Regions from separate parts of the Breoghania sp. JC706 genome, predicted to be linked through region 2. Evidence: predicted binding sites of a transcription regulator. Region 2 holds the regulator's gene; the other holds the start of a gene.
The links. The regulator PhoB, encoded in region 2, activates phosphate uptake and scavenging genes when phosphate is short. The targets are predictions, from matches to a motif close to TGTCATNNANCTGTCAT.

Region 1 (15,205 bases), on a different contig from region 2:
CTCCCGCGGCTTCAAGGCGGATGTCCGCGTCGAACCGGGCCTCGCCGGCCGAGTCGAGGAACGGCTCCGGGCGCAGGCGCTCGGCGCTCTGGGGCTCGCCCGCAAGGCGGGCGCCGTGATTACAGGCTTCGCCAAGGTCGAGGCCGCGCTGAAAAAGGAAGAGCTCGCCGCGCTGATCCATGCATCGGATGCGGCGGAGGATGGAATAAGGAAGCTCGCCGCCATCCGGGTGGCGCGCTTCGGACCGGCCGGCGGCCCCCCGGTCCTTCGCTCGTTTACCTCTGGCCAAATGGATTTGGCATTGGGGCGGGCAAATGTGATACATGCTGCAATTCTCGCGGGCCGGGCGAGCAGAAGTTTCATGGCGTGCGCTTGCGCGCTGGACAGGTTCCGGGCAGATTCCGCCGCGACGGACGCATGACGGACGACAAGTAAGCGCCAGGAGCGGCGGCGCAGGACTGAAGGCAAGAATGAGCGATACCAAAGACACCGGCGACAAGACGATTCCAGTGGAACGCAAGAAGACGCTGTCCCTTTCCCGTGGTGTGGAATCCGGGACCGTGCGGCAGAGCTTTTCCCATGGGCGGACGAAGCAGGTTGTCGTCGAGAAAAAGAAGCGCCGCATGATGCCGCCGGGCGAGCAGCCGGCCAAGGCCGATGCTGCGCCGCAGCCCGCACCGCAGCAGCCGCGTTCCGAGCAGCCTCAGCCCAAGCGGCCGCCGCAGCAGAACAAGCCGCGTCACGGCCACGGCTCCGGCTCCCAGCAGGGCAAGCCGCGCGGCAGCGGCAACGTGCTGCGCACCCTGACGGCCGACGAGGCGGCCGCGCGCGCCGCTGCGCTGCGCGATGCACAGGTCCGTGCCGTCGAGGAACGCAAGCAGGCCGAAGAGGAAGCCAAGCGCCGGGCGGAAGAGGAAGCCAAGCGCAAGGCGGAGGAAGAGCTTCGGCGCCAGGAAGAAGAGGCTGAGGCGAAGCGCCGCGCCGAGGAAGAGGCCAAGCGCAAGGCGGAAGAGGCGGCCAATTCCGCCCCGAGGCCCGAGCCTGTGCAGGCTCCTGTCGCGGAGAAGCCGCAGCCGGTGCGTCCGGCGGCCGCTCCCGCAAAGGCCGACGAGAGCCCCGATCGCGCTGGTGCGCGCGGTGGTCCCAAGCGGGCGCCCGTCAAGGCGGCAGTGCCTCCGGCAAAGCCGACGCCGCGCACCGACGACCGGCGCAAGTCGAAGCTGACAATCAACTCCAACTTCTCCGATGACAACCAGCGCGGCCGTTCGCTCGCCTCGCTGCGCCGTCGCCGGGAGAAGGAAAAGCGTGCCGGCCAGCAGGTGGTGCGCGAAAAGGTCATGCGCGAAGTGACGATCCCGGATGCGATCACCATCCAGGAACTCGCCAACCGCATGTCGGAACGTGCCGTCGACGTCATCAAGTTCCTGATGAAGCAGGGCCAGATGATGAAGATCAACGATGTGCTTGATGCCGATACGGCGCAGCTCATCGTCGAAGAGATGGGCCACACCGCCAAGCGCGTGTCCGAATCCGACGTCGAGGAAGGCCTCTTCTCGGAAGCCGACAACGATGCGGACCTGCGGCCGCGTCCGCCGGTCGTGACCATCATGGGCCACGTCGATCACGGCAAGACATCGCTGCTCGACGCGCTACGCAAAGCCAATGTGGTTTCCGGCGAAGCCGGCGGCATCACGCAGCATATCGGTGCCTATCAGGTCGAACAGAACGGCCAGAAGATCACCTTCATCGATACCCCCGGCCACGCGGCGTTCTCCGCCATGCGTGCCCGTGGCGCAAAGTCGACGGATATCGTCATCCTGGTGGTGGCGGCCGACGACGGCGTCATGCCGCAGACGAAGGAAGCGATCGCCCACGCGCGGGCGGCCGAAGTGCCGATCATCGTCGCCATCAACAAGATCGACAAGCCGGGCGCCGACCCCAACCGGGTGCGCACGGAACTCCTTTCCGAGGAGATCGTGGTCGAATCGATGGGCGGCGACACGATCGAGGTCGAGGTTTCCGCGAAAGAGAAGACCAATCTCGACAAGCTTCTGGAGATGATCCTGCTGCAGTCGGAAGTTCTGGAACTCAGGGCGAACCCGGACCGCACCGCGGAAGGCACCGTCATCGAGGCCCAGCTCGACAAGGGCCGCGGCCCGGTCGCGACCGTTCTGGTGCAGAAGGGTACGCTGAAGATCGGCGACATCCTGGTCGCGGGTTCGGAATGGGCCCGCGTGCGTGCCATGCTCGACGAGAACGGCAACCAGGTGGACGCGGCTCCGCCGTCCAAGCCTGTCGAGGTGCTCGGCTTCCAGGGTACGCCGGCTGCCGGCGATCTTGTCGCGGTGGTCGAGAACGAAGCCCGTGCCCGTGAGATCGTCGACTACCGTCAGCGTCAGAAGCGCGAGAAGGCGTCGATCACGGCGGCCGGGACGCGCGGCTCGCTCGAGCAGATGATGAACCGTCTGCAGGAGCAGGGTAAGAAGGAAGTCTCGCTGGTCCTCAAGGCCGACGTGCAGGGTTCGGCGGAAGCCATTGTCGGCGCGCTCGACGCGCTCGGCACCGACGAGGTGGCGGCCCGCGTGCTGCATGCCGGCGTCGGCGGCATCACCGAGGCCGACGTCACGCTGGCGGCGGCTTCCAGTGCTCCGATCATCGGCTTCAACGTGCGCGCCAACAAGCAGGCGCGCGAGGCGGCCGAACGCGAGGGCATCGAGATTCGCTACTACAACGTCATCTATGATCTCGTCGATGACGTGAAGGCGACGATGTCCGGACTTCTGTCTCCGGAGCGGCGCGAGACCTTCCTTGGCAACGCCGAGGTGCTGCAGGTGTTCGACATCTCCAAGGTCGGCAAGATCGCCGGCTGCCTGGTCACCGAGGGCGTGGTGGAACGCGGCGCCGAAGTGCGCCTCATCCGCGACGACGTCGTGGTCCACGAAGGCAAGCTTGGCACGCTCAAGCGCTACAAGGACGACGTCAAGCAGGTCGCGTCCGGCCAGGAATGCGGCATGAACTTCGAGAACTACCACGACATGCGCGTCGGGGACGTGATCGAGTGCTTCCGCGTCGAGCAGATCGCCCGTACGCTTTAGGGCGTCGGTTCCGACATAATCTTCCGGCGCCGGCGTGGTTCGATCCCCGCCGGCGTCATTGTATGGAACAGGAAAACCATGAGCCGGTTCAGGGAAGAGGCGCAGGGCATGCCCTCGCAGCGCCAGCTTCGCGTCGGCGAGTTGCTGCGCAAGGAACTGTCGGAGATCCTTTCGCGCGGCGACGTGCGCGACCCGGTGCTGGAAACGCACATCATCACCGTGCCCGAAGTGCGCGTGTCACCCGATCTCAAGCACGCCACCGTGCTGGTGATGCCGCTCGGTGGAACGGACGCGGATGCGGTCGTCGATGCGCTCGGCCGGCATCGCAAGTACCTGCGTGGACAGGTGTCCCGGCGCATGACCATGAAGTTCATGCCGGACCTCCATTTCCGCCTCGATACCCGTTTCGACGACGACGACCGCATCACCAAGCTCCTGCACCGGCCGGAGGTGGCGCGCGATCTCGACGACGACGAGGGCGGGGAGGAATAGGGGTCACAGGCGCCGTGCCGCCACGTCCCCGATCGTCATCCCGGCCAAAGCGCCAGCGGAGAGCCGGGATCCAGTAAGCGTCGCACCCTGTTGGGGCGCTTCGAGAGCCCGTGGCAATGGTTACGAGGTCCGGGACCAGATCCCGGATGGCATCGAACAAGGTACTGTCTCACTCCTTCGACCAGATTTCCGGCCGCTCGCGGCCCCCTCTAGCGAACGACACTTCATGAAGCGGCAACAGAAGAAGCATCCCAAGTTCGACATCGACGGTTGGCTCGTCCTCGACAAGCCGGTAGGGCTTACCTCCAACGACGCGCTGTCGCGGTTGAAGCGGCTGTTTCACCCCAAGAAGGTCGGCCACGCCGGCACGCTCGATCCCGCCGCTTCCGGTTGCCTTCCCGTCGCCTTTGGCGAGGCGACGAAGACGGTCCCCTACGTGATGGACGGGCGCAAGGTTTATCGCTTCACTGTCCGCTGGGGCGAGGAGACCGACACGGACGACACCGAAGGTTCGGTCATCGAGACGTCGGACATGCGCCCCGATACGAATGAAATCCGCGAAATCCTGCCTGAATTCACCGGTACGATCGAACAGGTGCCGCCGAAATTTTCCGCCATCAAGATCGCGGGCGAGCGCGCCTACGATCTGGCTCGCGAGGGCCAGGAGGTGGAGATGCAGCCGCGCGAGATCGAGGTTCACCGGCTGGATCTCGTTGATATGCCGGATTCGGACACGGCCGTGTTCGAGACCGAATGCGGCAAGGGCACCTATGTACGCGCGCTTGCCCGCGACATGGGGCGCCGCCTGGGCACCCGTGGCCACGTCGTGGAGCTCCGCCGTCTTCTCGTCGGTCCCTTCGGCGAGGACGACATGGTAACGCTGGAGGAGCTGGCGGAGGCGGCGGAAGAGGCGGAAACACCGGTAGAGGCGCTGGAAGCGGAACTGCTCGGGCTGGAAACGGCGCTGGAAGCGTTGCTGGAAGTGCCCGTCAATCGCAATGACGAGGCGCGGCTGCGCCGCGGCCAGGGTATCATTCTGCGCGGGCGCGACGCGCCCATTCTGGGCGGTGAGGTCTATGTCACCTGCCAGGGGCGCCTTGTTGCCATCTGCACGGCCGAAGGCGGCGAACTGAAGCCGCGCCGGGTCTTTACCGTCGGTGCCGCCGAGGCATAAACGTGCTCCCGCATTCCGTTAGAGCGCTTTCCGTTCAGACGGAATCGTCTGAACGATAAGAAATCGATCCAGATCAATACCTTGAGCATTTCCCGATCAGATTGCCTTAATCTGATCGGGAAATGCTCTAGCGCGCAGCGATTGCGGCTGCTGCTCCCGCTATCACCGCGCCCACACCGCGATTGAGCCGACGAACCGCGCGCGGGGTCGAGAAAAGTCCGCGCGCCCAATGCGCCAGCACAACGTAGCCGCCGAAGACCGTCGTCAGGATGGCGAAGGTGATCGCGACCAGCTCCGCATAGGCGAACGGCGTGACGAGCTTCAGATCGAACAGGTTCGGCATCAGCGCGAGATAGAAGACAATCGTCTTGGGATTGCCGAGCGTGACCGCCAGACCGCCCAGGAACAGCCGGCCGGCACGCTCGCCCGCAGGCGCCGGCAGATGGAGCGAACCGGCCGGCGCGGTCCACATCCTCCAGGCGAGATAGAGAAGATAGGCCGCTCCGGCGTAGCGCACCGCCACGAAAATGGAGGCGAAGCTGTGAGCGATCACGGCGAGGCCGAAGACCGCCATCGACAGCCACACCACATCGCCGAGCATCATGCCCGTACACATCGCCATCGCGCCCTTGCGCCCGCGCACGAGAACGCGCCCGACGATCGCTGCAATACCGGGCCCGGGGGCAAGGGCCGCGACGAAGAGCGCGGCGGCAAAAGTGGCGAGGTCCATCCAGTTCATTGGAGCGGTTCCGGTAGCGTTATCGCGCCATCGTGAACACCGTCCGGCACCCGGCCGGAACGTGAAATGGAAGGCGACGGAATATTGGATATCAGATCGCAAGCCGTGTAGCCGATTTGCCGTGGGCTGGCCATAGCCAGCTCGCGGGCTTTCCGGTTCACGCGAACAGCCGTCGCAGCCTCGATCCGTTTCTCACGCGGGCACGGGCGTCTCCGGCACGGGCGTCAGCACCTGGCCTTCCTCAAGCCATGCGGTGATGTTGTCGACAACGAGCTGCCCCATCGCCTGCCGCGTCGGCACGGAGGCGGAGGCCACATGGGGGAGCAGCACCGTGTTATCGAGCGCGATTAGGGCCTCCGGCACGTTCGGTTCGTCCTCGAAGACGTCGAGCCCGGCACCGCGAATCGTCCCGTTCGAAAGCGCCTCGATCAGCGCCGCCTCGTCGACGACCGTGCCGCGGCCGATGTTGACGATATAGCCGTCGGGTCCCAGCGCCTCCAGAACGGCCTTGTCGACCATGTGGCGCGTGGCGTCGCCGCCCGGAACCACCACCATCAGTACATCGCTCGCCCGCGCCAGATCCTTCAGATCGGCATGGTAGCGGTAGGCGACGCCCTCCTGTCGATGGCGCCCGTGATAATGGATTTCCATGCCGCAGGCTTCCGCCCGCCGCGCAACCGCCTTGCCGATGCGCCCGAGGCCGAGGATGCCGAGCACCGAGTCCTTGAGCGAGCCGCGGGTGAGCGGATAGGGCCCCTCCTTGGGCCAGCGGCCGGCGCGCAGATAAGCCTCCGCCCGGTTGAGTTCGCGAACGGTCATCAGCATCAGCGCAAGGCCTGTATCGGCGACTTCCTCGTCAAGCACGCCCGGCGTGTTGGTGACAACCACGCCCGCCTCGGCCGCCGCGGCCACATCCACGTTGTCGTAGCCGACACCGAAGGACCCGATGATCTGGAGGTTCGGCAAGGCGGCGATGGTTGCCCCGTCGATGCCGCTGCCACCGCACGCTGCCGCCCTGAAACGACCGCCCTCGCTTTTGAGGAAGGACGCCCGGTCCGCTTCCCTGTGAAGCTCGGTAACGTCGAAGCGTTCCTTCAGTCTTTCGACGACGTAGGGCAGGACCGGCCCGATGACGAGAACTTCCTGACGGCTCATGTATTCCCTCGCTGGCGATGGTTGAACGGCGAAGCTAGTGGGTTTCGATCTCGAACGAAAGATGCGTCGCGCCCGTCGCCACTCCGGGACCTCGCCAAAGGTCCCCTTGCGTTGCGCTGCAGCAAGGCCCTAAATCGCCGCAACGGAAAACCGACCGACGGGAGCGAGACATGGCCGGGCTGAACAACACCGACGAGACCACTGGGGGCAAGACGAACGCGGGCAATTTCTTTGAGGATTTCAGGCTCGGTCAGATCCTGCGCCACGCCACGCCGCGCACGGTGAGCGCGGGCGACGCCGCCCTCTACACCGCGCTCTACGGCCCCCGTTTCGCCGTCCAGTCGTCGGATGCCTTCGCCGGGGCGCTCGGCTACGCGCAGGCTCCGCTCGACGACATGCTGGTCTTCCACGTGGTCTTCGGAAAGACAGTGCCGGATATCTCGCTGAACGCGGTCGCCAATCTAGGCTATGCCGGCGGTCGGTTCCTGGCGCCGGTCTATCCCGGCGACACGCTGTCGGCCGTCTCCGAGGTGATCGGTCTCAAGGAGACCTCCTCGGGCAAGACCGGGGTCGTCTACGTTCGTTCCACCGGCTACAAGGCCGATGGCACGGAGGTTCTCGACTACGTGCGCTGGGTGATGGTGCGAAAGCGCGACGAGACGGCACCTGCGCCGGAACCGGTTGTGCCGGAACTCCCCGAAGTGATCGATCCGGATGCGCTGGGCGATGCAGTGCCGCTGCTGGACACGTCCGCCTGGGACGGCGATCTTGCTGGCAGTCCCCACCGCTTCGATGACTATGCGGTGGGTGAGAAGATCGACCACGTCGACGGCATGACGGTGGAAGAGAGCGACCACATGCTGGCCACTCGTCTCTACCAGAACACAGCCAAGGTGCATTTCAACCAGTTCAGCGAAGGCAAGGGCCGGTTCGGCCGGCGGCTGATCTATGGTGGCCATGTCATCAGTCTGGCGCGCGCGCTGTCTTTCAACGGGCTTGCCCCGTCATTCCATATCGCCGGCATCAACGGCGGCCGGCACGTGGCGCCGCTCTTTGCCGGAGGGACGGTGTTCGCGTGGTCGGAGGTTCTGGACAAGGCCCCGATTTCGGGCCGCGACGACGTCGGCGCGCTGCGTATCCGCACGGTTGCGACGGTGGATCGGCCCTGCACCGATTTCCCGGACAAGGATGCGGACGGGAAGTACGACCCTTCCGTGATCCTCGACCTCGACACTTGGCAATTGCTGCCGCGATAAGGGGACCGTGGGCGGTCCGTGGTGAGGGTGTTCCCTGGGCCGCACGAAACGCAACCGACAGTGTGGCTGTTGCCGCACTGTCATTGGCTTCTGGATATGTGAGATGCCGGGCCGGAGGCTGCCCGGATCCGGCTGCTTTAGAACGCGTAGCCGACGCGCACGCCGACATTTGTCAGCCCGTCATTGTCGGAGCAATAGCCGTTGTTCGACGAATGCTCGATCGTGGCAGACACGTTCCAGGCCTGATTGATGCGGTAGCCGGCGGAAGCCGATTCGCGGAACATCACGTTGCAGCCCAGCGCCAGACCGCCCTGACCAGCCTCGGTGTGACCGTTATGGGCCATGCCGCCAAAGGAACCTTCGATGAAGAGGGCATCGGTCAGGTCGATCGTCAGCGTATAGCCCGCGTAGATCATCGAGGTGTCGCCGGCCGTATTCAGGTTGCCGCCGATATGCGGACGCAGCATCGACTGAGTATCGAGGAACGGCGTCTTCCATGCAAGTGCGCCCCAGCGCAGCAGGATTTCGGCGTTGATATCGACGCCCGTCTCGCGGTCCATCGTGTCATGATAGAGAACGCCGCCGCGAATTTCGTTGTAAGGCGCGAAAGTTCTGGCCTGGAGCGGAGGGGCTCCGTACATGTCGGCCGCGAGGGCCGCCGGAGCACACGTCGCAGCAAGCAGGCTCGCTACGAGCACCTTTTTGGAGAAAGCAGATATCCGCACCGTGAGGGCCTCGATTGTGTGGCGTCCCGCACCATCTGCGGGACAGAATGAACCGCTTGCGAGACAGGTCGGCAGCATTCCCCATTGTGATTCCGTATGCAATCCGTCCGGGCTGTTTCGCAGCAAATGAGCCGCTCAGACGGCACTTTGACGCAGGCCTGTTGCGGTTTGGATACACGCATCTCGCCAGGAATGCGGTCGAAACGCGAGGAGAACGAGTTGGACGGGACCGATCCGGAAGGGACGGAAACCCTGGCGCCGCTGGCGCGTCAGCTTGAGGCGGTCGGGTTCCGGTTGCTCGGCGGGTTTCATACCGATGCCAGTTGCCGGGCCGGGGAAGTCGATTGCGATTGCCCGCCTGCGCCCGGCGGCGGGCCGGCGGCGACGCTGATCCTCGTCGGCAATGCCGGCGACGCGCTGTGGTGCGCCTTCTCCGCCGCACCTGAAGCCTGCGACGGCGCGCCAGACCCGCTCGACCGTTACACCCGCCGCACGTTGCAGCCGATCGCTCGGCAAGCCGGGCTTGCCGCCGTCTTTCCCTTCGAGAAACCGTGGTGGCCGTTCCAGCGCTGGGCGCTGGCGGCCGGCGGCTTTTCGCCGAGCCCGATGGGCGTGCTCGCCCACCATCGCTACGGGCCGTGGGCGGGCTTTCGCGCGGCCTTCGTGTCGGCCTCCCGCCTGAGCGACTTCCCCGAAAACGGATCGCCCGGCCCCTGTCCGACCTGCGCGGACAAACCCTGCATCGCCGCCTGTCCGCCCGGTGCTCTTTCGCTTGCCGGCTATGACGTGCCGGCCTGCCTTGCGCATCTGGGCGAACCCGCAGGCACGGCCTGCCTCGACGGCTGCCTTGCGCGCATCGCCTGCCCTTTCGGCGAAATCTACCGGCATGCGCCGGCGCAGGCGCGCTTCCACATGCGCGCCTTTGCCGGCTGGTGCGATACATCCGTAAACAAAGGGCCTTGAGCAGGGGCGGGTCCATTCGTTATCAGGGCGCCTCCGGGTTCAAGCCCGGCAGGCCGGCGTCACGGTTCGCGATCGGTTGACGCATCAACGGATCATTTCGCGCGAATTCGCCAGACCTGCCTCATGATGAAAGGATCGGCCATGCGTCGATGGATCGTTCTTGCGTTGTTTCTCATCGTCGTTGTGGGCGGCGGCATGGCCATCGGCATCGCGACCGTTCCGGGAGAATGGTACGCGGGGCTGCAGAAGCCGGTGATCACCCCGCCGGACTGGGTCTTCGCATCCGCTTGGACGATCCTCTACATCCTGATCGCGATCGCCGGCTGGCGGACCTTCGAGCGCGACAAGCTCGGCACGGAAATGAAGTTGTGGGTCGGCCAGCTCGCCCTCAATTTCACCTGGAGCCCGGTGTTTTTTCTGTTCCAGGATCCCTACCGCGCGCTCGTGCTGATCGTGTTGATGCTCGTTCTGATCCTGTGGTTCCTGAAACGCACCTGGAACCTCGATCGCGTGACCGCCTGGCTGTTCGTGCCCTATGCGGTGTGGGTGGCCTACGCCACCACGCTCAATGCGCTGATCTGGCATTTGAACCGTACGCCCGGCAGCCCACTTTTCGGCAACTGACCGATCCTGCTGCCGCTTCCGCTAGTCTTGCGCGCCGAGCGGCTCGATCGTCTCTGCATCCGGACAGGCCGCCAGCGCGGATACGGCCGTGAGGCCGCCACCAATGGGAGCATCGGGCCAGATTTCGGCCAGCGGGACCAGCACGAAGGCACGCTCGGCGATGCGCGGGTGAGGGATCGAAAGTCCTTCATCCACAATCTCGCGCCCGCCGTAGACCAGCACGTCGATATCGATCTTGCGCGGCCCCCAGCGGATGTCGCGCACCCGGCCGAGTTCCTGTTCGATTTCCAGCGCGCGGGCGAGAAGGCCGGTGGCCGAAAGCGTCGTCTCCACCAGGATGCAGGCGTTGACGAACCAGTCCTGTTCGGTGAGCCCCCACGGCGCGGTGCGGTAATCGGCCGAGCGGGCGACAAGCGTGATGCCCGCGCTCCGCGCAATCCGGTCGATCGCCGCCTGCACGAAACCTCGTTTGTCGCCGATGTTTGAGCCGAGGCCGAGCGCTGCGCGGACGGGGGCGGTGTTCGTTCCGGCCCCCTTCATGCACGGCTCCCGGGAGCCATCGCCTCGTGCCGGATCGCATCGGCGACGCGGACGGCGTCGACATGCATCGCTACGTCGTGAACCCGCACGATATCAGCGCCGTTGGCAACTGCGGTGAGATGTGCGCCAACCGACCCCGCGCCCCGATCCCGTGCTTCGCGGCCCGTGAGCGCCCCGACGATGCGCTTGCGCGAGGCGCCCACCAGAACCGGCAGGTCGAAATGCGTCTTGAGTGCGGCCAGACGGTTGAGCGCGACGAGATTCTGCTCCGGCGTCTTGCCGAAGCCTATGCCCGGATCGAGGATGAGATTTTCGCGGGCGATGCCGGCGGCCTCCGCGATGTCGAGCGAGCGGCGGAAAAAAGCCCGCATGTCTGCCTCGATGTCGATCGCCGGGTCCACGGTTTCCCGGTTGTGCATGACGATCACGGGCGCGTCGGTTCCGGCCGCCACCGTCGCCATGTCGGGATCGCCCTGCAGGCCCCAGATGTCGTTGATCACATGGGCGCCGGCCCCAAGCGCGGCTGCCGCGACCTCGGCCTTGTAAGTGTCCACGGAGATCGGGCAGCCGAGAGACCGCAGGCGCCCGAGTGCCGGCAAGAGGCGGATCATTTCCTCGTCCGCGGAGATCGGCTCAGCCCCCGGCCGGGTGCTCTCGGCACCGACGTCGATGATGTCGGCGCCCTCGGCCAGCATCAGCCGGGCATGCGCCTCCGCCGCGTCTGCGCCAGAATGGAGCCCGCCGTCGGAAAAGGAATCGGGCGTGACGTTGAGAATGCCCATGATGAGGGTGCGCGTGCCTGCCACGTGCTCAAGCGGGCCGATCTTGATCAGGCGTTCCATCACTATCCGGACGTTGGAGAAAAAACGCGAGCGTGATGCGCTCTATGAAGGGCAAATGCAAGGCGCCTTCCGAAATCGCGGATGTGCGGGCGCGCGGGCGCGGATGCTGTCGGGCTGTCACACAAGTTTTTCCGAAGTGTCACTTGCGCGACAACCGACTGTCATCAAGGCCCCTCACGTTGCGTCGCCGCATGTCCGCGGCGCAAGGGGAGAGACCAGCCATGTTCTATTCACGCCGTTCGTTCCTGAAGTCCACCGCCGCCACCGGCCTTCTCGCTGCCGCCGGCGGTCTCGCCATGCCGGCCTTGAGCCGCGCCGCGAGCCGGCCCGTCATCAGCCACGGCCTGCAGTCCGGCGACGTCACCACCAATTCAGGCATGGTGTGGACCCGCGCCGACCGGCCGTCGAAGGTGATGTTCGAGATCGCCACGCGCGAGGATTTCGCCAATGCCCGCCGGCTTTCGCCGCTGAACGCGCTGCCCGACAGCGACCTCACCGCCAAGCGCCTGATCGAGAACCTGCCGGCCGATCAGGATATCTTCTACCGGGTGACGCTCGCCGACCTGAACGATGTCAACGCGACGTCCGAGCCGATGGTCGGTCATTTCCGCACCGCGCCGGCCTCACGGCGCGACATCAAGTTCGTCTGGTCGGGCGATACCGCCGGCCAGGGCTGGGGCATCGACACCAGCCGCGGTGGCATGAAGATCTATTCCACCATGGCCAAGCATCAGCCGGACTTTTTCATCCATTCCGGCGACACGATCTATGCCGACGGGCCGGTCAAGGAAGAGGTGGAACTGAAGGACGGCACGATGTGGAAGAACATCGTCACGCCGGAGAAGATGAAGGTGGCGGAGACGCTGGAGGAGTATCGCGGCCAGTGGAAGTACAACATGATGGACGAGAACGTGCTGGCGCTCTCGCGCGAGGTGCCGACGTTCTATCAGTGGGACGATCATGAGGTGCTGAACAACTGGTCGGCGTCCAAGGACCTGACCGCCGATGATCGCTACACGGAAAAGAACATTCACGTGCTGGCCGCGCGCGCCGCGCGGGCCTTCCACGAGATGACGCCGATCTCCTACGCCCCGGCCGAGCCTGGCCGCGTCTATCGCAAGATCGGGTACGGTCCGATGCTGGACGTGTTCTTCCTGGACCTGCGCTCCTATCGCGGCCCGAACGGCCCGGCGATGGAGGAGACGATGACGGAGACGTCCCGCATCCTCGGAGCCGAGCAGCTTGCGTGGCTGAAGCGCGAGCTGGTCAACTCGAAGGCAACGTGGAAGGTGATCGCCTGCGACATGCCGATCGGCCTGATCGTGTGGGACAACTGGAAGGAACAGGCCGGCGCCGAAGCCGTCGCCAACGGCGACAACGGCCCGGCGAAGGGGCGCGAGCTGGAATTCGCCGATCTGCTGCGTTTCATCAAGACTGCCGGCATCAACAATACCGTCTGGCTGACGGCCGACGTGCACTACACCGCGGCGCATTACTACAACCCCGACAAGGCGCAGTTCCAGGATTTCGAGCCGTTCTGGGAGTTCGTCTCCGGTCCGCTGCATGCCGGTACCTTCGGTCCCAACGATATGGACGCCACCTTCGGTCCGGAGGTGAAATTCGTGAAGGCGCCGACGAAGGAGCAGGGCGCCAACCTGCCGCCTTCGATGGGCCTGCAGTTCTTCGGCATCGTGGAGATCGATGGCGCTACGGAACAGCTCAAGGTGCGATTGATGGATACCGGCGACAGCGAGCTCTATTCCGTGACGCTGGACCCGAAATACGCCTGAGCGATCGGACGGAAGGCGGGGTGCGCATCGCTGGCCCTGCCTTTCGTCCGCTACCGGCGTGATTCGCACAGAAATCCTTCACGACAAACGCCCTGTCTCCAGTCACAATAGCTTCATGCGCTGCTGGTAGAGCCATCGTCATGGGGTTCAATTACAAAAAGAGCATCACCTTTCGGCTTGCCCAGACGGCCAAGGCCTGCCGGGCGCGGTCGGGTGCGCACCTGTCGCGCATCGGTCTGCACCCGGGCCAGGAAGCGGTGCTGAAAACTCTGGCCGACAGCGACGGGCTGTCGATGAGCGAACTCGCACTGGCGTTGGGCGTGCAACCGCCCACTGTCACCAAGATGGTCACCCGCATGTCCGCGCAAGGATTGCTGGCGCGCCGCTCTGCGGATACCGACGGCCGGCTCGCCCGCGTCTATCTCACTGAATCTGGCCGTGATCGGGTGACGTTGATCGACCGCGCCTGGAAACGGCTGGAGAAGGAAGCGCTCGCCGACCTTGACGACAAGGACAGAAAACGGTTGCGCAAGCTTCTGCGCGCGGTGGAGCGCAATCTTGCCGCCACGGCCGCCCGCGACGACGATCTCGATCGGGAGATCGATTCCGAAGCCGCAGCTGTCGCCGACGACGAGCAAGCGGCCTCAATCGTCACCGTGCCGATGGAGGCCACCGAACCCGCCGCCTGAGACCGGGAAGCCGTACGCGGCCCCCTTTGCCTCGGCCTGCGAACGCGCTAGCGTGGCGGAGCCAGCTTTGCGGCGGTGACCGGCTCTGTCGCGTCCCCGCCCGGCTCTCAACCGGAGCGCCCGCCCCCCATGCCAGACGACTATCCCGCCAGCCTTTCGGATTCGGCTATTCGCGAGCCTGCCTATTGCGACAACATGTTGGACCGAGCCGCCCTGCGTCGCGACGACGAGGCTTGGCTTGCCGGCCAGAAGCGCCGGGCCGATGCCGGCTACGTCCTGATCGCCGGCGACAGACCGGTCGTCGCGGTGGGCGGCGACAGGCTCACCATCCGGCATCCGCGTGCGTTGGCCGAGAGCCTCGGCATCGCGGCCGGCGAGATCGCGCTTCTCGGCGTCGAGGAAAGCCCTTCGGGGGAACGTCCGGTGTTCTGTGCGCGGGTGAACGCCGCGGCGGAGGAAATCGAGTCCGACATCGAGGCGGCCAGCGCCTCGTCGCTGAAGCTCATCGACATGCGTTCGCTGGCGCTACAGGGCGCCTTGCCGCTGGGCGATCTGGGCCTTCTCGCCCAAGCGCGTTCACTGGCCCACTGGCACGCCACCCACGGTTTCTGTTCGCGCTGCGGCCATGAGACCAGAATGGCGCAAGCCGGCTACCGGCGCGACTGTCCCTCCTGTTCCGCCGTACATTTCCCGCGCACCGATCCTGTCGTGATCATGATGATCACGGACGGCGACAAGGCGCTGATGGGGCGCCCGCACCGGCTGGCGGAGGGCGTTTACACCACGCTTGCCGGATTCATGGAACCGGGCGAGACGATCGATCAGGCTGTGCGGCGCGAGGTGATGGAGGAAGCGGGCGTGCGCGTCGGCGCGGTGACCTTCGCCAGAAGCCAGCCTTGGCCCTTCCCGGCCTCGTTGATGCTCGGTTGCTTCGGGCAGGCGGAGAGCCGGGAAATCCGGCTCGGCGATGACGAACTGGAAGATTGCCGCTGGTTTTCGCGCGAGGAAGTGGCCGCGATGTTGGCCGGTCGGCACCCGCAGGGCCTCCACGTGCCGCCGCCGATCTCCATCGCCCACTGGCTGATCCGCACCTGGGTCGAGAGTCTGTCCGAAAAGACGAG
Region 2 (15,205 bases):
AGGCGCACCTCGGCGTGATCCCGGGCCTGAAGGAATATGTCGAGTTCTTCATCTCCGACCAGATGATCGGCCCCGACAGCCCGCTCGCCAACTACGGCCTCGTCCCGGCTCCCGATGCCGAGCGTGACGCCGTGCGCAAGGCTTTCGAATCGGGCAAGACCCTCTAAGGTCCTGCCCCGGGAGCGCGGCACCCGCCGCGCTCCTTCCTTCCCGTCCGGCGCTTGCGCCGGCACGCCTTTTCTCCCTGCGGGTCACATGGGATTGAGATGAGTACCACGACCATCCTGTCGATCGTTCTGGTCCTGGCCGTGGTGGCCTATGTCCTGGGCCGCGCTACCGCAAAGAGGCGTGCCGCCGCCAGCGGCATCAAGCTCCACTCCCGCGAAGGCTACTACGGCTCCTTCGCGCTTCTGTGGACCATCGTTCCCTCGCTGATCCTGCTCGCCGTCTGGCTGGTGGTCAGCCCCCTTGTCGTCGACGAGGCGGTGCGCGAGAGCTTTCCCGAACACGTGAAGGCCGAGACCGCGGCCACCCAGAGCCTCGCCATGGGCATGGTGGAATCGGTCGCGCGCGGCCTGCGCCGGCTCGACGAGACCGAGATGACCCGGGTCAAGATGGGCTTTTCCGCCCTGCGCCCGGTGCTCGCCTCCAAGGGCGTCGCGCTCGCCGGCGACGGCGAGGATTACATGGTCGACGCCGCCATCCGGCTGAACGCGTGGAACGACGCCAGCCGGCTGTGGATGACGATCTGCGTCCTTGGTCTTGCGCTCGCCGGCCTCGCCTATGCCCAGTGGCGGATCCGGCCCGAGGTGAGGGCGCGCAATTCGGTGGAGCGCGCAGTCCTCATCGCGCTCATCAGCGCCTCGGCCATCGCCATCCTCACCACCATCGGCATCGTCCTGTCGATGCTGTCGGAAACGATCTCCTTCTTCCGCTCCGTGCCGCCGCTGGAATTCTTCTTCGGTACCGTTTGGGATCCGCGTTTTGCCGCCACCGTCGGTACCACGTCGAGCGACGGCCAGTTCGGCCTGATCCCGCTTCTCGCCGGCACCGTCTACATCGCGCTGGTGGCCATGCTCTTCGCCGTGCCGATCGGCCTCTTCGCCGCCACCTATCTCGCCGAATACGCCGGCTCGAAGTTCCGTGCGGTCGCCAAGCCGCTGATCGAGGTTCTGGCCGGCATCCCCACCATCGTCTACGGCTTCTTCGCGCTCGTCACCGTCGGCCCCTTCCTGCGCGATCTGTCGGCCGACATCGCCGGCATCGCCACCGGCAATGCCACCGGCTTCATCCAGGCCCAGAGCGTTCTGACAGCCGGCATCGTCATGGGGATCATGCTCATCCCCTTCGTCTCCTCGCTGTCAGACGACATCATCACCGCCGTGCCGCGCGCGATGCGCGACGGCTCGCTCGGCCTTGGCGCGACGCGTTCGGAGACGATGCGCAAGGTGATCTTGCCCGCCGCGCTGCCCGGCATCGTCGGCGCGCTGCTGCTCACCGCCTCGCGCGCCATCGGCGAGACGATGATCGTGGTGCTGGCCGCCGGCGTCGCCGCCCGCCTCACCATCAACCCGTTTGAGCCGATGACCACGGTGACGGTCAAGATCGTCAACCAGCTCACGGGTGATCTTGAATTCAACTCGCCGCAGACCCTTGTCGCCTTCGCGCTCGGTCTGACACTGTTCTTCATCACGCTGGGCCTCAACATCTATGCCCTTTACATCGTGCGCAAATACCGGGAGCAGTACGAATGACGGACATGACCGTTAGCGGATCGGCCCCGGAGGCAACGCAAATGCCCGAAAAGCGCGTCTGGCGCGACATCGGCATCAAGCGCCGCTACGCCGCGGAGCGCCGGTTCAAGGCCTATGGCCTGGGCGCCGTGCTCGTCGGTCTGGTGTGCCTGGGGATGCTGCTCGTCTCCGTCGTCTCCAAGGGCTACACGGCGTTCCTGCAAACCTCGATCCAGCTCGACATCACCTTCGACAAGAAGGTGATCGACCCGCAGGGCCAGGCGGCCACCAACGACCGCGTGCTGCTGATGGCGAACTATCCCGTCCTCGCCACCCGGGCGCTCGCCAAGGTGCTCGGCGTCGACGAGAGCGACCGCAAGCTGCGCCGCGACCTGTCCGGCATGATCTCCAACGGCGTGCGCACCCAGCTTCGCGACATGGTGCTCGCCGATCCCTCGATCATCGGCAAGACGCGCAGCGTCTGGGTGCTGGCCGCAGCCGACGTGGACTCCGCCTACAAGGGACAGATCGACCTCTCCGTCGATCAGGCGCGCCGCAAGGTCGATGACCAACAGGTCGCCTGGATGAACAAGCTCGCCGGCGAGGGCATCCTGAAAGGCCGCTTCAACACCGGCATCTTCGTCAACGGCGCCTCCAGCCGGCCGGAGACGGCGGGCATGGGCGTGGCGATGATCGGCTCCATGTACATGATGGCGATCGTGCTGGTGCTGGCGCTGCCGATCGGCGTCGCCGCCTCCATCTATCTGGAGGAATTCGCGCCGAAGAACCGCTGGACCGACCTCATCGAGGTCAACATCAACAATCTGGCGGCGGTGCCCTCCATCGTCTTCGGCCTGCTGGGGCTTGCCGTCTTCATCAACTTCATGCACCTGCCGCGCTCCGCCTCGCTGGTCGGCGGCCTGGTGCTGACGCTGATGACGCTGCCCACCATCATCATCGCCACGCGCGCCGCGCTGAAGGCGGTGCCGCCCTCGATCCGCGCCGCCGCGCTCGGCATCGGCGCCTCCAAGATGCAGATGGTCTTCCATCACGTGCTGCCGCTTGCCGCCCCCGGCATCCTGACCGGCACCATCATCGGCCTCGCCCAGGCGTTGGGCGAGACCGCGCCGCTGCTGCTGATCGGCATGGTCGCCTTCGTCGCCGACTATCCGGCGACGCCGATGGATCCGGCCACCGCTCTTCCCGTCCAGATCTACATGTGGGCGAACGAGGCCGAACGCGCCTTCGTGGAGCGCACCTCCGGCGCGATCATCATTCTTTTGATGTTCCTGGCCGTCATGAACATCACCGCGATCATCCTGCGCCGCAGGTTCGAGCGCCGCTGGTAGCGGGCCGCGCCGGGCGAGAAACGGATTTGCGAGACCGTGCCGTCCGGCGCCTGCCGGCGGCACGGGAAACCGCCGAAAGGGTTTTGACAATGAGCGATGCAATGGAAATGACGGGCGATACCGCCGCGGCCTCCGCCGCCGCCGGCAATCCCGTCATGATGCGCGGGCGCGATGTCTGTGTCTTCTACGGCGAAAAGCAAGCGCTCTTCGGCGTCGATCTCGACGTGCGCGCCAACGAGGTCACCGCACTGATCGGCCCGTCGGGCTGCGGCAAGTCGACCTTCCTGCGCTGCCTCAACCGCATGAACGACACCATCGAGGGCTGCCGGGTGACCGGCAAGATCACCCTTCAGGGGGCCGACATCTACGATCCCAAGGTGGACGTGGTGGAACTGCGCGCCTCCGTCGGCATGGTCTTCCAGAAGCCGAACCCTTTCCCGAAGTCGATCTTCGAGAACATCGCCTACGGTCCCCGCATCCACGGTCTTGCCAAGAACAAGACCGAGATGGAGGAGATCGTGGTGACCAGCCTGCAGAAGGCGGGACTGTTTGAGGAGGTCAAGGACCGGCTCGACGAGCCCGGCACCGGTCTTTCCGGCGGCCAGCAGCAGCGCCTGTGCATCGCCCGCGCCATCGCCGTCAGCCCCGAGGTCATCCTCATGGACGAGCCGTGCTCCGCGCTCGATCCCATCGCCACCGCGCGCGTGGAGGAACTGATCGACGAGCTGCGTGAGAACTACACCATCGTCATCGTCACCCACTCCATGCAGCAGGCCGCCCGCGTCTCCCAGCGCACCGCCTTCTTCCACCTCGGCAATCTGGTCGAGGAAGGCCCGACGGACGATATCTTCACCAGTCCGCAGGACAAGCGCACGCAGGATTACATCACCGGTCGCTTCGGATGACGCCACGGCGATCCGCGCCGGACCGTCATTCGTACGAGAGGAAACAAGAATGTCCGAACATATCGTCACCGCGTTCGACCAGGATCTGAAGCAGCTTGCTGGCAAGATCGCCGAGATGGGCGGTCTGGCGGAGACAATCGTCAACGACGCCATCACCGCGCTGATGCGCATGGATGGCGAGCTTGCGCAGGCCGTGATCCAGGCCGACCGTCGCCTCGATGCGCTGCAGTTCCACATCGAGGACCAGGCCGTCCTGATGATCGCCCGCCGCCAGCCGATGGCCGGCGACCTGCGCCAGATCGTGGCGGCCATGCGCACCTGCAACGAGCTGGAGCGCGTCGGCGATCTCGCCAAGAACATCGCCAAGCGCGTCATCGCCATCGGCGGCGAACTGCGCTCCAAGAAGCTGGCGATCGGCGTGGAGCACATGGCCGAACTCGCCATGGTGCAGCTCAAGACCGTGCTCGACGCCTACATGCAGAGCGATGCGGAAACCGCCAAGGCGGTGCGCGAGCGTGACGAGGAGATCGACCGTCTCTACACCTCGCTGTTCCGCGAGCTCTTGACCTACATGATGGAAGATCCGCGCAACATCACCTTCTGCGCGCACCTCCTGTTCTGCGCCAAGAACATCGAACGCATTGGCGATCACGCAACCAACATCGCCGAGAACGTCCACTACATGATTACCGGCCAGCAGCTCACCGACGAGCGCCCGCGCACGGACGAAATCGACATCGCGGCCGTCGACGGCGACAATGACGACTGACACGTCCGACGGTTAATCGAGAGAGGCTGGAGACGCTTGGAATGCCGAAGGTCCTGATCGTAGAGGATGAGGAACCGCTCAGACTGCTTCTGCAATACAATCTGGAAGCGGAAGGGTACGCGGTGGAGACCTGCGCACGCGGGGACGACGCCGAGGTGATGCTGCGCGAGGCGCAGCCCGATCTGCTGCTGCTCGACTGGATGCTGCCGGGCCTGTCCGGCATCGAGCTGTGCCGGCGGCTCAGGGCGCGCGAGGAATCGAGCCGTTTGCCGATCATCCTGCTCACCGCGCGCGGCGAGGAGGCGGAACGCATTCGCGGGCTTTCGACCGGCGCCGACGACTACGTCGTCAAGCCGTTCTCCATTCCCGAACTGATCGCCCGCGTCGGGGCCATCCTGCGTCGCTCCAAGCCGGGGGTGGTCTCCTCCCAGTTGCGCTCCGGCGATATCGAGCTCGACCGCGAGACCCGCCGCGTCTACCGCTCCGGCCGCGAGATCCATCTGGGCCCGACGGAGTTCCGCCTGCTGGAATTCCTGATGCAGGCGCCGGGCCGCGTCTTCTCCCGCGAGCAGCTTCTTGACGGGGTGTGGGGCCACGACGTCTATGTCGACGAGCGCACGGTGGACGTCCATGTCGGCCGTCTGCGCAAGGCGATCAACCGCGGCAAGGTGAAGGACCCGATCCGCACCGTGCGCGGCTCCGGCTACGCCTTCAACGACCAGTTCGCGGTGGCCTCGTAAGGGGGGACGCGTGGCGCATGGCGCGAGCTCGGCCGGTCTTGTGATCGGCCGCATTTCACAATTTCTCTTCCGTCATCACCCGGCGCAGTCCGGGTGATCCAGCGCCCTCCATGCATGCTGCAGCCGGAGATGGATTGCCCGGACAAAGCCGGGCAATGACGGAGGAAATTCCTGATTTGGAAACCGAACCTTGGAAGGTGCGCGGCGGCGGCGTGCGTCAATTCCCCCGCCAATTACCGGCCCAAAAAAGAAAACGGCCGCCCGGGGGCGACCGTTTCTCTGAAAATCGTCTGTCGAAGCCGAAACCTTATCCGCGGGCGCGCTTGTCGCGGCGGCGGTCGTTCATCGGCTGGTAGGCGATCCGGCAATGGTGCGGGCAGTAGGGGACGCCCGGCTCCGAATTGCGGCCGCAGAAATAGAAATCGTCGGTGCTCGGGTCGCCGATCGGCCACTTGCAGGTGCGCTCGTTGAGCTGCAGGATCGTGGCCCGCTGCTCCTGGGGAATGACGAGCTCGGCCACCGGGGCCGGCTGCGTCGCCACCGCCGCGACAGGCGCCGCTTCCGTCTTCAGAGCCGTCGCGCCGATCGTGCGCGGTGCCGCCGGCGCCGCCGGGCGGGCGGGCGCCGCCGTCGTCGCGGGACGCGTGCGGCGCGGCTTGGCCGGGGCCGCGGCGGTCTTGGCGCGCCCGGAAAGACCCAGACGGTGAACCTTGCCGATGACGGCATTTCGTGTAACGCCACCGAGTTCGGTGGCGATTTGACTTGCGCTCAAGCCTTCTGACCATAGCCTCTTCAGAAGGTCGACGCGTTCGGTTGTCCAAGACATTAGATAACAACTCCGCCGGATAGCCGCTTCTCAACGGATATACTTCATACTCAGGCGCCGGTTGGCGTCTGTCAGAATTAACAGATTGGTTGCGAACCCGGTCCGCCGCACGAGATATCGTGTCTGAGTGGGCGAACAATACAATATGGCGGAAAGCGCCTGCAACCCTGAGGGACGTAAAAACGGCGGAAATCCGTAGTTTTCCCCAGATTAGCAGGGGCGACATTTCGCCATTTTCGAGCAAAGCAGATGGTCAAGCTTTGCATTGACACTCCCGCGCCACGACGGTGTATATAGAGCCTTCGCTGTCGTGCCGCCACATTGGCGGCACGCTTTGTTTTTGGCCCTCATTTTTGGGGATCGGACGATGAGTTCGTCGGCACTTTTTGGAACGTACGCGCGTAGTGAGCTGGCCTTCGTGAAGGGCGAGGGTTGCTGGCTGGAGACGTCCGACGGCCGACGATTCCTCGATTTCGCCGCCGGCATCGCCGTGAACTCTCTGGGACATGCCCACCCCCATCTCGTCACTGTTCTGCAGGAACAGGCGGCGAAACTGTGGCACGTCTCAAATCTGTACACGGTTCCGGGCCAGCAACGGCTCGGCGAGCGGCTTTGCGAGGCGACATTCGCCGACCGGGTCTTCTTCACCAATTCCGGTGCGGAGGCGATGGAGGCCTGCATCAAGACCGCGCGCCGCTACCAGTATGCCAACGGCTCGCCGGAGCGCTACGGCATCATCACCTTCGAGGGCGCCTTCCACGGCCGCACGCTGGCGACGATCGCCGCCGGTGGCCAGGCCAAGTATCTGGAAGGCTTCGGTCCCAAGGCGCCGGGCTTCACCCAGGTGCCCTTCGGCGACCTCGATGCGCTCAAGGCGGCCATCGACGAGACGACGGCCGCGATCCTGATCGAGCCGATCCAGGGCGAGGGCGGCATCCGTCCGGTGCCGCACGAGTTCCTGCGTTCGCTGCGCGCCCTGTGCGATGCGCACGGCCTCTTGCTGATCTTCGACGAGGTCCAGACGGGCGTTGGCCGCACGGGCAAGTTCTTCGCGCACGAATGGTCGGGCATCACGCCGGATCTGATGGGCATCGCCAAGGGCATCGGCGGTGGCTTCCCGATGGGCGCCTGCCTTGCCACCGAAGAGGCGTCCGCCTGCATGGTGCCGGGCACGCACGGAACGACGTTCGGCGGCAACCCGCTCGCCATGGCGGTGGGCAACGCCGTGCTCGATGTCGTGCTGGCCGATGGCTTCATCGACGGGGTGGCGCGCAAGGGCCTGGCGCTCAAGCAGAAGATCGCGTCCGTCATCGATGCGCACCCGCATGTCTACGAGGCGGTTCGCGGCGAGGGGCTGATGCTGGGTATCAAGTGCCGCGCGCCTGTGGGCGACGTGGTCGCCGCCGGTCGTGCGAACGGCCTGCTGTCGGTTCCCGCGGGCGACAACGTGGTGCGCCTGCTGCCGCCGCTGACGGTCAGCGAAGAGGACATGGATGAGGCGGTGAGCCGTCTCGATGCCGCCGCCGCGGCGGTGGAGGGCGCTATCGCGAAGGAGACGAGCGCGTGAAAAAGAACGGCGCAACACGCGATTTTCTGGACCTCAGCGCGGTCCCTGCCGCGGAACTGAAGGCGATCCTCGCCGAGGCTGTGCGCCTGAAGGGCGTGCGCAACGGCGCGCATCGCGGCCAGGGTCCGCTCGCCGGCAAGGTGCTGGCGATGATCTTCGAGCAGCCCTCCACGCGCACCCGCATCTCCTTCGATGTGGGCATGCGCGAGCTTGGCGGCGAACCGCTGATGCTGACCGGGCACGAGATGCAGCTCGGCCGTGGCGAGAGCATTCCCGACACCGCGCGCGTGCTCTCGCGCTTCGTCGACGCCATCATGATCCGTATACTGTCGCATGAGGATCTGCTGGAGCTCGCCGAATACGCCACGGTTCCGGTGATCAACGGGCTGACCAAGGTCTCCCATCCCTGCCAGCTCATGGCCGACCTCATGACCTACGAGGAGCACAAGGGCTCCATCGCCGGCAAGCGGGTCGCCTGGGTGGGGGATTCCAACAACGTGCTGCATTCCTGGATGCAGGCGGCCGAACGCTTCGACTTCCAGCTCCGCGTCGCCACGCCGCCGGAACTGGCGCCCGACATGGCGCAGGTGGAGAAGATCCGCTCCGCCGGCGCCGACATCGTGCTGACCAACGATGCGGACGAGGCCGTGGAGGCCGCCGACTGCGTCGTCACCGATTGCTGGGTCTCCATGGGCGACGACGAGGAGGAGGCGACCCGCCACAACCTCCTGAAAGCCTATCAGGTCAATGCGCGGCTGATGGAAAAGGCCGCGCGCGACGCCATATTCATGCACTGCCTGCCCGCCCACCGCGGCGAGGAGGTGACGGACGAGGTCATGGACGGCCCGCAGTCCGTTGTCTTCGACGAGGCGGAAAACCGGCTGCACGCCCAGAAGGGCGTGCTTGCCTGGTGCCTGGGAGCGATACCGAACTCATGACGTCCGAAAGACAAGCCGCAACGGACGCGGGACCGATCGATCTGGCCGGCGACGACGCGGTGCTGCCGTTTTCCGTCGAGCCGCTCGACGTGCGCGGTCGCGTCGTCTACCTGGGCGACACGGTCGACGCGATCCTGCAGCGCCACGCCTACCCGCCGGCCGTCTCGCGTCTGCTCGGCGAGGCCATCGTGCTCACCGCGCTGCTCGGCACCTCTTTGAAATTCGAGGGGCGTTTCATTCTGCAGACGCAGACCAACGGGCCCGTCTCCATGCTGGTGGTCGATTTCGAGACGCCCGACGCCATCCGTGCCTGCGCGAAATTCAAGGACGAGGCGGTGGCGGAGGCGGTCGCCGCCGGCCGCGCTTCGCCGAGCGAGCTTCTGGGCACCGGCACGCTCGCCATGACCATCGATCAGGGCCGACACATGAACCGCTACCAGGGCGTCGTGGCGCTCGACGGCGGCTCGCTGGAGGATGTCGCGCACCAGTATTTCGCGCAATCGGAACAGATCCCGACGCGGGTTCGCCTCGCCGTCGGCGAGGTGCTGGAACGCCGCGCGGGCGAGACGCCGAGCCACGCCTGGCGGGCCGGCGGCCTCATCGTGCAGTTCTTGCCCGAAAGCCCGGAGCGCATGCGCAAGCCGGACCTGCACCCCGGCGATGTGCCCGAAGACGTCGACCTGCCGTCCGGCGAGGAGGACGATGCCTGGGTGGAGGCGCAGGTTCTCGTCGATACCATCAAGGACGTGGAACTGACCGATCCGGCCATGGCCGCGGAACGGCTTCTCATCCGGCTCTTCCACGAGCGCGGCGTGCGCGTCTTCGACCCCACCCCGCTCCACGACCGCTGCCGCTGCTCGCACGAGCGCGTCGGCGAGATGCTGCGCGGCTTCTCCGCCGACGACATCGACCACATGACGGTCAACGGTGAGATCGAGGTGACCTGCGAGTTCTGCAACTCCACCTACCACTTCGACCCGGCCGAATTCGAAGGCGCGTCCGACGGGGACGACAGGCCGTAGGGCCGGATTCCCGTTTTTGCTGCGGCCCATCCTTCGAGACGGCCCTGTCGGGCCTCCTCAGGATGACGTTGTCGTGTTGATGTTTCATCGAAGGCATCAATAAACACAACGTCATCCTGAGGAGCCCGCGCCAGCGGGCGTCTCGAAGGATGGGCTACAGCACGAAGACCCGCGCCCCGCTTCTCCCCGATCGTGAAACCATCCACGGCGCGTGCGCCTCACTCCGCCGGAGCCGCCCCTCTGCCGCCGTGGCCATAAATCCCGCGATAGGTCGCGCGGATGTCGCCGCCGATGCCGAGAAGTGCTGGGATCAGGAACAGCACCAGCAGCGTCGCCACCGCCAAGCCGAAGACGATGGTCACCGCCATCGGCAGCAGGAACTTCGCCTGGATCGAGGTCTCGAACAGAAGCGGCGTCAGCCCGCCGATGGTCGTGAGCGAGGTCAGCAGCACTGCGCGCAGACGGTCCTGGCTGGCGCCGACCGCCGCCTCCATCATTCCCTCGCCGCCGTCCCGACGTTCGTCGAAGCGCGAGACGAGGATGATTGAATCGTTGACCAGAATGCCGGAGAGGCCAAGCAGGCTGATCAGCGACAGGATGGTGAGCTGGAAGCCGAAGATGTAGTGGCCGAAGACCGCGCCGACGATGCCGAAGGGAATGATCGCCATCACCGCGAGCGGCGAGAAGTAGCTGGCGAAGACCCAGGCGAGGATCAGGTAGATCGCCCCCAGCGCGATCAGCGTGCCGAGCTGCAAATCGGTGAAGGACTCCGCCCGTTCCTCCTGCCGGCCCGAAAAGCGGTAGTCGAGCCCGTGCCGGGCGGCGATTTCAGCGAGAGGACCGGCATCGAGCCGTGCGACGATGGCGGCGTTGGAGGTGACCTCGTAATCGACGTCAGCGGTGACGGAGACGGTGGCCTTGCCATCGCGCCTGAGGATGGTGGAGAAACCCTGCCGGTCTGTCAGCGTCACCACCTCGCCGAGCGGCACGTATTCGCCCGAAGGCGCGCGCAGCGCGAGATTGCGCAGGCTGCCGGCGCCAAGGGCGTCGTCCTGCCCCTGACGCACGCGCAGGGTCACTTCCTCGTCGCCGTCGGCGAAGCGGCGGGCGATTGCGCCCTCAAACGCGTTGCGGATCTGGCGGCCGACCGAATTCACGGTGAAGCCCAGCGCCTTGCCGCGCGAGGTCAGCTCCATCACCAGTTCCGGCTTGCCGTAGGGCAGATCGTCGGCAACGCCGCTCACGCCCGGAAATCCGGTCAGCAACTTCTGCACCTCAAGCGAGGCCGCCTTCAGCGCCACCGGCTCGCCGCCGCGAAGCCGGATGTCGAGATCGCGTCCCGGAGGCCCGCCGCGACGCTCGTAGATTGCAACCCGCTCGATGCCGGCGATGTCGGGGATCGCCTGACGCCACGCCTTGACGATCTCGGGCGTGCGGATGCTGCGGACCTCGGAATCGGTGAGCTGCACGTCGATGCCGGCGACATTGTCGCCCTGGTTGCGGCCCGCCTCGCCGAGCGTGACATAGGAGGCGACGACGAGATCCTGCGGCGCCTCGCGCGTCAGCCGCGCTTCCGCCGTGCGCAGCGCCTGCTCGATGCGTGCCAGCGCCGCCACCGCCTCCTCCTCCGGAATGCCGGCGTTGAAGTGGACCGTGGCGCGGATGTTCTCCGCTTCCGGCGAGGAGAAGAACACGAAGCCGACCCGCCCGCCCGCCAGGAAGCCGGCCGCCACGATCAGCGTGGCCACCGCGAAGGCGACGGTGACATAGCGCCAGCGGAAGGCGAGCGTGACGAAGGCGCGGAACGGCCCGTCGCGAAACCCGGAAAAGCCGCCGTCGAGCCGGCGCCTGAGCCACGATGGCTCGGCCGTCTCGTCGCCCTTGCCGTTGCGGTCGAGCAACTGCAGGCCGGCCTCGATCGCACCCGCGATGACGAAGGCGACCGCGACGACGAGCAGATCGAAGGGCAAGGCGCCGAGGCCCGCGCGCATATCCCGGCAGAGGCCCGCGAGCCCGTCGAGCGCCGGCGTGACCTCGATGTCGGGACGCAGCGACAGGCCGATGACGAACAGCGCCATCGCGCCTGCCAGAATGCCGTGCCGCCACCAGTGCCAGCGCCGGCGCGGGGAGGGGCGCAGCGAATGGGCGAGATGGCCCGGCAGCACCGTGAAGCACTCGACGAGACTGGCGACGATGACGGCGATCACGACGAGCGGCATGGCCGACATGATCTGCCCGATGGCACCGCGCACCAGAAAGATCGGCGCGAACGCCGCGACGGTGGTGAGGCTGGCGGCAACGACCGGCGCGATCATCCGCCCGGCGCCGACCTCCGCCGCGATATCGGGCGGGTCGCCCAGTGCAAAACGCGTCGCGGTGTGCTCGCCCACCACGATGGCGTCGTCGACGATGACGCCGAGCATCATGATCAGCGCGAACAGCGACATCATGTTGATGGTCTGGCCCGACATCCACATGATGCCGAGCGTCGCCATGGTGGCCACCGGAATGCCGGCGGCTACCCACAGCGCGATGCGGGCATTGAGGAAGATATAGAGAACGAGGACGACGAGGATCAGCCCGGACAGGCCGTTGCGCACGAGAAGCCCGATGCGGGCCTTGAGCGCGTCGGAGCGGATCTCGTACTCCACGATCTTCAGCGTCGGCGGCAGTTGCGGGCGGATCTCGGCCAGATAGTCGTCGAGGATCTTCGCCGTCTTCAGGCTGTCGGCCGAGGCCGGGCGCTCGATGGTGAGCTCGATCGCGCGCTGGCCGTCGGAAAAGCCGCGCACCGCATCCGTGTCGAATTCGCGCGTCACCGTCCCGACATCGCGGATGCGCACCTTCTCGCCGGTGGCATAGGTCTTGATGTCGATGCGGCCGATATCTTCCGGCGCGGTGCCGGGCGCCACGGTGCGGATCTGCCGTTCAACCCCGCCCTCCACGTTGCCCGAGGGCAGGTCGCGCGTGTTGGCGGCGACCCGGTCGGCGACGTCGGCGACCGTCATGTCGAGGCGGCGCAACTCGCGCTCGGGCAGCCGGGCGACGTATTCCTCCGAGCGCAGGCCGGAAAACGATACGCGGTCGATGCCCCGGTCGATCAGGTCGTCGCGGATGCGGCGGGCGAAATCCTTCAAGGAGCGTTCGGGAAAATCGCCGGTGAGGGCGATGCGGGCGACCCGGTCGTACCATTGCCGGTAGCTCACCGTGGGCGTCTCCGCGTCTTCGGGAAGGGTGGTGACCGTCTTGACGGCCTGCTCCACGTCGGAGAGCGCCTTGCGCATCTCTGCCCCCTCGACGAATTCCAGATGGAAGCTGCCGACGCCCTCGCGCGCATAGGAGATGATCTCGTCAAGCCCGTCGATGAAGCGCACCTCCGGCTCGATCGCCTGGAGGATGTTCGCCTCCACGTCCTCCGCGCTGGCTCCGGGCCATTCGACGGTGATGGAGATGCGGTTGGTCTCGACCGTGGGGAAGAACTGGGTGTTGAGCTGGACGAGGCCGTAGGCCCCGAACAGGATCATCATCGCCATCACCAGATTGGCGGCATTGGGATGGCGGACGAAGAAGCCGGCCACGCTGGTGGCGCTGTCGAGCCGCTTCACGAGGGGGCCCCCTCGGGCTTGGGGGCGGCCGTGGTGGTGTTTCCGGGCTTGGGATTGCCGGGTGCCGACAGTCCGGGAGCGGCGCCCTCCGGCGGGCCGCGGTCGCGCGGCATGGCGCCTTCCTCGCGCACCAGCAGGCCGTTGCCGACCTCGGAAATCTGCGTCGCCAGCACCGTTTCGCCGTCGGTAATGTCGCCGCGCACGATGACATCGCTGCCGTCATAGGCGATCACGTCCACGTCGCGGCGGTTCAGCCGGTCGTCGATCACGGCATAGATGTGTTTGCCGCCGTAGAGCGCGGTTTCGGGCAGGCGCGCGACGCCGCGATAGAGCTTGTCGGGCACCTTCAGTTCCACGAAGGCGCCGGGGCGCAGCGGAACCTCGGCGCCGGCGCGAGCGATACGGGCATAGACATCGACGCCGCCGCGTTCAGACGCCACATCCGCGCCGACGCGCACGACCTCGGCCGGATAGCTCACCGGCTCGTTGCCGATGGTCCACACGACCTCGACCTTTCGGCCGAACAGCGTCCCGCTTTCTCCCAGAAGCCGGCCGTACTGGTTGTCCGACAGCGTGAAGCGGGCCTCCAGCGCGTTTCGGTCGTAGAGGACGGCGACGACGTCGTTGACGTTGACGAGGCGTCCGACCTCGGCGGCCTCGGAGCGCACGACCGCGTCGAAGGGCGCCTTCAGTGTGGTGTCGGCGAGCGCCTGTTCCGCCTCCTGAAGCTTCCACTCCAGCCGCTCGATGGCGGCCTTCTGCTGCTCCACGCGCGCTTCCTGGACGGCGAGCGCGGAGCGGCGCTGGTCGAGCTGCTGGCGGCGCTGGGAGACGATGAGGCCGCGGTCGTCGATCGTACGTTCGGTGGCCGAGCCACGCTCCAGAAGCTGGCGGCCGCGCTCCAGATCGCGTTCGGCGAAGGCGAGCTGCTCGCGTGCGAAATCCACATTGGCGCGCTCAAGCTCCAGCCCGCCCTCCGCCTCGATGAGCTTCGCCCGCGCTTCAGCCAGATTGGCCTTGGCCTCCACAACCGCGCCCTCGTAGGCGAAGCGGTCGATCTCCACCAGGTTGTCGCCCGCATCCACGGCCGCGCCCGCCTGAAGATTGTCGCTGACCTTCACCACCTTGCCGGCGACCAGCGCGCGCAGATCGACCGTGCGCGCCGCCATCACCTCGCCGTAGAGCGACAGCATCGGCCGCTCGTCGGAGATGACGGCGGGAACGGTGCGCACGACATAGACCTGTTCGCGCGGCGGGCGGGACGGGATGCTCTCTCGGGTCTCCACCAGATGAAAATAGGCGAAGACCGCGCCGGCCAGGATGCCGCCGGCGATCGCCGTCTGCAGAACGGCGCGTGCGACGGTGGCCACCGGTCGGGCCGGAGCGCCACCGGGCCGCGCGCCGGCTTCCGCCTCGCCCGAACTGCCGGCCTCGGTCTCGATCGATTTCAGCACGCCTCGCCTTCTCCCAATCCGTCGCGCGATCCCGCATTTATGCCCGAAAACGCGTGCGGCGCACACCGCCATTTACGTAGGCGTACAATGCATCGGAATCAGGGCGGGATGGATTAAATTTACGTAAGGGAGGAAAGGGCGTGCCGGGCCGTTTCCGGTCCGGCGGCATCGGATCGCGGGGCTCTCAGCTCGTGGCCCATCCTTCGAGACGGCGCTGGCGCACCTCCTCAGGATGACGTTGTGTTTGTTGATGATTTCTTCAATATACCAACATGGACAACGTCATCCTGAGGAGGC

Region 1: V2L18_RS10560 (alkaline phosphatase D family protein) is a predicted target of PhoB. The motif match lies at 11,742-11,758, and genes of this name have one in related genera.

What each region holds. Positions count from the first base shown of each region.
Region 1 is NZ_JBANCG010000004.1:446,748-461,952, reverse strand. It holds gene V2L18_RS10620 (RNA-binding protein) at 1-421, shown strand, start outside; gene infB (translation initiation factor IF-2) at 471-3,095, shown strand; gene rbfA (30S ribosome-binding factor RbfA) at 3,174-3,587, shown strand; gene truB (tRNA pseudouridine(55) synthase TruB) at 3,814-4,761, shown strand; gene V2L18_RS10600 (LysE family translocator) at 4,889-5,500, opposite strand; gene V2L18_RS10595 (2-hydroxyacid dehydrogenase) at 5,693-6,655, opposite strand; gene V2L18_RS10590 (MaoC family dehydratase) at 6,826-7,911, shown strand; gene V2L18_RS10585 (acyloxyacyl hydrolase) at 8,049-8,552, opposite strand; gene V2L18_RS10580 (hypothetical protein) at 8,856-9,599, shown strand; gene V2L18_RS10575 (TspO/MBR family protein) at 9,741-10,223, shown strand; gene folK (2-amino-4-hydroxy-6-hydroxymethyldihydropteridine diphosphokinase) at 10,245-10,763, opposite strand; gene folP (dihydropteroate synthase) at 10,760-11,605, opposite strand; gene V2L18_RS10560 (alkaline phosphatase D family protein) at 11,827-13,395, shown strand; gene V2L18_RS10555 (MarR family transcriptional regulator) at 13,536-14,084, shown strand; gene nudC (NAD(+) diphosphatase) at 14,214-15,205, shown strand, end outside.
Region 2 is NZ_JBANCG010000002.1:21,994-37,198, forward strand. It holds gene V2L18_RS03310 (substrate-binding domain-containing protein) at 1-167, shown strand, start outside; gene pstC (phosphate ABC transporter permease subunit PstC) at 267-1,754, shown strand; gene pstA (phosphate ABC transporter permease PstA) at 1,760-3,082, shown strand; gene pstB (phosphate ABC transporter ATP-binding protein PstB) at 3,190-3,987, shown strand; gene phoU (phosphate signaling complex protein PhoU) at 4,037-4,756, shown strand; gene phoB (phosphate regulon transcriptional regulator PhoB) at 4,798-5,496, shown strand; gene V2L18_RS03340 (GcrA family cell cycle regulator) at 5,804-6,322, opposite strand; gene V2L18_RS03345 (aspartate aminotransferase family protein) at 6,690-7,889, shown strand; gene argF (ornithine carbamoyltransferase) at 7,886-8,827, shown strand; gene V2L18_RS03355 (Hsp33 family molecular chaperone) at 8,824-9,849, shown strand; gene V2L18_RS03360 (efflux RND transporter permease subunit) at 10,068-13,454, opposite strand; gene V2L18_RS03365 (HlyD family efflux transporter periplasmic adaptor subunit) at 13,451-14,908, opposite strand.